Regions from separate parts of the Oceaniserpentilla sp. 4NH20-0058 genome, predicted to be linked through region 1. Evidence: predicted binding sites of a transcription regulator. Region 1 holds the regulator's gene; each other region holds the start of a gene.
What was found. Region 1 encodes LexA, which represses DNA repair genes until DNA is damaged. Its sites were predicted from a motif close to TACTGTNTANNTANACAGTA; they were not measured.
Positions count from the first base shown of each region.

Region 2: the regulator LexA is predicted to act here: its motif matches at 1,157-1,176, upstream of recN (DNA repair protein RecN).
Region 3: the regulator LexA is predicted to act here: its motif matches at 1,090-1,109, upstream of ABWV45_RS11745 (YqiA/YcfP family alpha/beta fold hydrolase).

Region 1 is NZ_BAABWE010000001.1:414,718-416,995, reverse strand. It holds gene ABWV45_RS01915 (YfaZ family outer membrane protein) at 1-67, shown strand, start outside; gene ABWV45_RS01910 (DUF6586 family protein) at 67-513, shown strand; gene ABWV45_RS01905 (hypothetical protein) at 607-855, shown strand; gene lexA (transcriptional repressor LexA) at 903-1,505, opposite strand; gene ABWV45_RS01895 (TetR/AcrR family transcriptional regulator) at 1,633-2,278, shown strand, end outside.
Region 2 is NZ_BAABWE010000011.1:19,143-21,420, reverse strand. It holds gene recN (DNA repair protein RecN) at 1-1,130, opposite strand, end outside; gene grpE (nucleotide exchange factor GrpE) at 1,268-1,834, shown strand; gene dnaK (molecular chaperone DnaK) at 1,995-2,278, shown strand, end outside.
Region 3 is NZ_BAABWE010000008.1:154,854-157,131, reverse strand. It holds gene parE (DNA topoisomerase IV subunit B) at 1-347, opposite strand, end outside; gene ABWV45_RS11745 (YqiA/YcfP family alpha/beta fold hydrolase) at 354-980, opposite strand; gene ABWV45_RS11740 (TolC family outer membrane protein) at 1,349-2,278, opposite strand, start outside.

The DNA of each region.
Region 1 (2,278 bases):
CAATGAAGACGCTTTAGATATCGAAGTTGCAAATAATGGCCACTTTGGACTGCGCATTAACTTCTAATGAGTGCTGTCAGTCGAACTAACCAAGTGGTGTTTTTTGCTCGCAGTTGCCTAGCACAAGCTGAGCAGGCTGCAGGGCAAGATAAGCGTCAGCTAGAAGAGGGCGCTTTATCTCATTTGTATACTGGTGTTGTTTCATTTGCTAATGAGCTGGTGGGTCAATATCGTTTAGCCCCATTTGAAGATATCAAAGAGCTATTCATGCGAACTGACCTACCTGCTGAGTTGTATGAGTTGGCACTTTTACAGCAGGACTCTAGTAGCTGGATAGCTGCATTGTTAAAACAGTATCAAAGAATGTTATTAACTGGGCTGGATGATGGTGTTGTTACACATTCGGCACAATTAATTTCTAGCCAGTCGGACTATGTCAGTCTTATGCGTAACTGGTTGATTGAATTAGAAAAAACCATACAACGTATGCGTTTACACTACCAAGAAAACTAAACCTCAAGATTTTAGGCGTTGGAGGCATGCTTTTGCAGTGATATACTCCCGCCCCCTTTGTATCGTGTCACCTGTTTTGAGAGAATGTTTTTCATGGCCTCTGTATTTGAAATTGTAGAACTATCCGATGGCGATATTGCCCTTAAGCGCAGTGACGGTGAAGGTGAGCCTTTAGTTCGTATAACATTTTCTGTAGATGCGAAAGAAAGTTTTCCTGAGCAACACATTGAAATAGCAAAAGCCATGATTGAGGCAGGTGTTCGTAAAGTAGGTGAGTTAAGTGGTGTAGAGGTGGAAGATACCTCGGCCATCGCCGATTTAGAGCATCGTGTTATACACTAACGCAGATTAAGTAAACGCTGCTAAGGCAGCGTTTTTTTTGGTGATGGTTATTGAATGTGTTGGCGAATGACACCTACATAAAGTCCTTCAATTTCCATGTCTTGAGTTTCTAAATCAACCACAATTGGTTGATAGTCGCTATTTTCTGCTTGCAATAGCACTACGTTATTATTCTTCACAAATCGTTTTACAGTAACTTCTTCGCCTACTCTGGCTACAACGATTTGGCCATTACGTGCCAGATTTGTTTTATGCACTGCGATTAAGTCGCCGTCCATGATACCTACATCTTTCATGCTGTCCCCGTGCACCTCTAACAAAAAGTCTGCATTGGGTTTAAAAAACTCTCTAGGTAGCTCTACATAGCGCTCAATATGCTCTTGTGCCAATATTGGTTCGCCAGCGGCAACGCGACCAATAATAGGTAAACCGCTTTCATGTTGAGCAAGGCGAATACCCCGGCTGGCACCTGGTGTCATTTCTATTGCGCCTTTGCGAGCGAGTGCTTTTAGGTGTTCTTCAGCAGCATTAGGGCTTTTGAAGCCTAATTCTTGAGCGATTTCGGCTCGTGTTGGAGGGAAGCCAGTGGACTCGATCGATTGCTTGATTAAATCTAAAACTTCTTGCTGACGTGCGGTAAGTTTGATCATGTTGGCTGCTTATCTGTTTTTATATACATGTTGTGATTATATACAGTGTTTAACTTGTGTAAAGTCATTGCCTAAAAAAGGGTTGACCGCATAGTTTCTTTATTCTAATTTGACGGTTCGTCAAAAAATGACGGTTCGTCAAAAATATGAAGTAGGTCATAAGTTGAAGCCTGTGAATCATAAAGATCAAGTAAGACTAAATAGAGAATCGCTGATTCTAGATGTGGCCTTAACCCAATTAAACGAGAAAGGGTTTCAAGGGTTGACCATGCAAGGTATTGCAAATGCCACTGATTACTCGAAAGGAACCATTTATCAGCATTTTGGTTGTAAAGAAGATGTGATAACTAAGCTGGTGATTCAATGTGCAAAGCGATTACTCCACCTAATTGATGTGGCGCTTGAGCATGGTCAAGGGTTGCGCCATCAGGTGATCTTGGTGAGCTGGGCATTTTTTAAAAATGCAGAACGTCACCCTGTGCTGACAGGATTATTATCCCGGGCTAAATCTCCAGATTTTCAAAGCAAAGTAAGCGAGCCGCTGCAAACCGAGTTGTCGTTCATTGATCAAACTATATTGTCGAAAGTTATGGGGCTGTTTGCTAGCCAAACTGATCTTGCACCTGAACAAGTAAAAGCCGCGGCATTTGGCTGGTGGGCTATGAAGTGGGGCGTCCAAGATGTAATGGTTAATGGTTGGGAGCTTTCTCGCTTAGGTTTTGATGATCCTAAAAAATTTTTTTTTGAGTCATTGCACATATTTTTAGATGGTT
Region 2 (2,278 bases), on a different contig from region 1:
AGTTTTTCGGCGGCTTTATTGCGCGCACTGCTCAGTGCTTGGCTATGGCCACTATAATCTTGCTCGGCTTGCTCCAAGGCGATGATTAGTTCATCTAAGGATTGGTCTTGCCCTTTTAGTTGCTTTAATTCGTCAGCTAGTTGTTCATGTAATAGGGTCAATTCTTCAGGGCGTACTTTGTGTTTTCTGGCAAGTTCGTAAATGGCGTTCAGACGCTCTTCGACATTTTGTAGTTGAAGTGGGTCTACTTCAAAGTTATCGATGTAGCGGCCCAGTTCATCGGAAGCTTCACTCATTACAAGGTAAGCTTGATTTAGCAACTCATGGGCGCTTGCCAGTGAAGGGCTGCTGTCGATGAAAGGATCAAGCTTTTGAAGGGATTGCTGAATAGCTTGGTGTGCGTCTCCTTGATCATCATCATTTTTGCATAGGAACAATGCTTGTTGGGCACTTAGTAGGTGAGTTTCAGCATTCGCAAGGCGTTTTTGATCAAGTTCTAAAGCTTCTACTTCATCAGTTTGTAAGTCTAATGCATCTAGCTCTTGAACTTGGTATTCCAGTAATTGAATACGTGCAAGGGCGTCATCGCTTTGATTTTGTAGGCAGTTCACACGTTTTTTAAGGTCTTGCCATTTTTCAAAGCTAGTTTTAACTGTGTCTAATAGATCGGAATATTTACCGTAATCATCAAGTAGGTTTCGAGGGGAGTCTTTGTGTAGCAACACCTGATGGGCATGTTGGCCATGGATGTCGAGTAGCTGATTGCCCACTTCTTTCAGTTGTTGTAAGGGTGCTGGGCGGCCATTGATGTAGCCACGGCTACGGCCTTCACCTGTAATGATGCGCGATAGAATCAGCTGGTCTTGATCTCCTGTCATGTCATTGTCGTCAAGCCAAGCTTGTAGTTTGGGTTTATTGTGTAGCTCAAAGCAGGCATAAATTTCAGCCTTATTTGCGCCAGGGCGTACATGGCTGGCTTCTGCTTTACCACCAGTGGCGAGACTTAGAGCATCCAGCATGATGGATTTCCCCGCACCTGTTTCACCGGTGACGGCGCTAAAGCCAGAGCTTAAGTCCAGTTCTAGGCTGTCGACAATGGTGAAATCCTTAATTGATATGTGCGCCAACATGTTGCTAAACCCCTGTTATTTTGTACACCTGTTAATTTATACAGTAAATTTGTGTTTGTAAAGTTCTTGAAACTGTTTTTTCCATCCCCATATAAGGGCAAACGTTATTAATAATGATCTTTGTGCTGGAGAGACGAATGTCAGATCAGGAAAACATCACTCCCGAAGTGGAATCCGAAGAAGTTGAAGCCCAAGTAGAGCAAGCTGAACAGGCAGATACACAAAGCGATGATCAGCTAGCAGCGCTTCAAGAAGAAGTGGCCAAATTAAAAGAAGAGGTACTTCGTGCCCATGCGGATACTCAAAATGTCCGTCGCCGCGCAGAAGTCGACGTGGAAAAAGCCCATAAGTTTGGTACTGAAAAGTTTGCCCGCGAATTGCTAAATGTAGCGGATAACCTAGAGCGTGCTATGGCAATGAGCCCTGATGATGAAGTGGTTAAGCCGTTTTTAGAAGGGATTGAAATGACGCAAAAGAGCCTCATAGATACTCTGACTAAGTTCAAAGTTGAGCAAGTAAACCCAGAAGGTCATCCGTTTGACCCTGAGCTACACCAAGCTATTTCCATGGTTGAAGCCCCAGATGCCGAGCCAAATACGGTATTAAATGTGGTTCAAAAAGGCTATACCAATCATGGCCGTTTGTTACGTCCAGCAATGGTCGTTGTGTCAAAGCCCGCTGCTAAAGTAGATGAGCAAGCATAGGCAGTAAATTGATGTAGTTAACAGGGCTGAATTAATAAAATTTCATGAGTCGCCCTTGAAATAGAAATAGCCATACCCACATTAGGGTTAAGCAAACGATTAACGCTCACTGAGCAAACAAGAGCCAGCGCTCTTACGAATTGAGATTGGAGAAAACATTATGGGTAAAATCATTGGTATCGATTTAGGCACAACAAACTCTTGTTTGTCTGTACTGGATGGCGAAAAGACTCGCGTAATTGAAAACGCAGAGGGTGATCGTACTACCCCATCTATCATCGCTTACGCTGAAGATGGTGAAATTTTAGTAGGTCAGCCTGCAAAACGTCAGGCGGTGACTAACCCAACTAATACGCTTTTTGCTATTAAGCGTCTTATCGGTCGTCGTTTCGAAGACGATGTTGTACAAAAAGACATTAAAATGGTGCCATATACCATTACTAA
Region 3 (2,278 bases), on a different contig from region 1:
GATACACCCACACCGTGTAAACCACCACTGAATTGGTAATTGTCGTTACTGAACTTACCACCTGCATGTAGCTTGGTTAGAATCAATTCCACACCGCTTACGCCGTGTTCTGGATGAATGTCCGTGGGCATGCCCCGTCCGTCATCGGTTACTGATAATGACTGATCAGCAAATAACTCTATTTTGATATAACTACAGTGACCGGCTAGGGCTTCATCCACTGAGTTATCGATGACTTCTTGGGCCAGATGGTTTGGTCGATTGGTTTCAGTGTACATGCCCGGGCGCTTACGCACTGGGTCAAGACCACTTAATACCTCGATGGATTGCGCAGTATAGTTACTCATACTTGTTTATTGCTCTTGTCGCTGAGCCACCAAATAAGGCTGGGTGGCGAAATTTAATATACTGGGTAAACGTTTAGGGTAATCCACATAGCTATGGTCACCACCGTATTCAATGATGCATGGACTATTGCGATACTTACTTATCGCCTCCATAGCATCCAATGTTTCATCATGGGTTTGCACCAATAACAAGTGATGCTCTGGCTGATGCAACAAGGGTGTATCCATTGCCTTTAATGCACCCAGATACTCTTGTGTTACGGTGAATTTTTCACCATTGTAGAAATTCTCTAGCTCCCCTAAATAATCCTGTAGCAACTCATACGGCCTAACCGCTGGGTTGATTAATACTGCTCGCCCACCAAAACGTTCTACCAAGTAGCTTGCATAATAGCCACCCAAGCTAGAGCCTATTATAAAGCAGTTTTCTGTACCTACTTCATCAACCATTTGTTCATACAGGAATTGTGCTTGATCCATGGCTTCAGTGGGATCAGCCGATAATTGAGGGATGTGTATATTCTGGGCAACGTCATGTTGTGCAAACCAGCTGAGCGTCTGCTGGGCTTTCGTGGAGCTTGGGCCACTTCGAAAGCCATGTAAATACAGGCAGCGCAGGGTGTCTGGAATCATATTGATGCGAATTCTTATTGGTTATCTGGCGCTAGCATACAAGCAGCTATGGCAAATCTGCAAGTCAGTTCCGTATACATAGAATGATATTCGCTATGCTCCCATTAATATCTGTCTATTTGCACACAGCTATGTATCACATGTTTATTAGATACATTGCTATTTATAGGCTGCTACTATGCCGTCACAGATGCAACCTTGTGTTTATCTTAGTGGAGGTGTTAATCCTATTTTCGTCTCGACGGCTTTTTTCGACATTGAATTGGGTCATTAAGCCCCTTAAAGGCTCAGGTATTATCGAGGCCTAGTGGTTTCCCTTAACGCAAAAACCCGCCGAAGCGGGTTTTGACAGATCAATCATGCAGGATTTATTTTTGTAGCCAGGCATTTATTTCGTCGATATCCGCAACCGATAACTCACCAGCTGCCTGACGGAATTTCAATAAATCCACCACGTAATCGTAGCGAGAAAACTCATAATCACGTTGCGCACTGAATACAGATAACTGAGCCTGCAGCACTTCAACAATATTACGCGTACCTACTTCGTAGCCGGTTTGTGTGGCTTCCATGGCGCTTTTAGCTGAGGTCATGGCTTGCTTTCGAGCTTTAATACGCGCTACATCCGCTTCAAGTTGACGGTATAAAGTACGGATATTCAGTGTCGCCCCTCGCTGAGCCGCTTCTAAGCTTTTTTCAGCCGCTTGACGTTGATAGTAAGCTTGTTTTTGCCCAGCCCAAGTGGCACCACCGGAGAAGATAGGAAGGCTAACCTGAACACCCACGTAAGTAGAAGTAATATCATCTTGGTCAGGGTTCATTTGGCTAAGTTGATCCGAAGAAGAATAGCGGCCCACTAAATTGACAGTTGGTAAGTGACCTGAAATTTTAGACTTATGATTACGCTGAGCCGATAACTGAGACTTTTCCGCAATTAGTACATCTAGATTTTGTCCTAAGGCTTTTTGCTCCCACGCAGTACGATCAGCCGGTACGGGTCCAACTAAGGGAATCGTCTCTTTTAACGGATTGATGCGATCGTAACGCTCGCCGGTTAATAGTGCTAACGCTTCATAGGCAATATCTAACTGGCTTTCAGCGGCGATCAGTTCAACTGTTGCACCATCGTAAACCGCTTGCGCTTCGTGTACATCGGTAATGGCAATTAAACCCACTTTAAAACGCTGTTGGGTTTGCTCTAACTGGCGCTTAACGGCAGCTTCTTGAGCTTTAGCTGATGCCAAACCCGCATTCGCACGTAGTACATTAAAATATGCTTCACTAATTCTAACCACTAA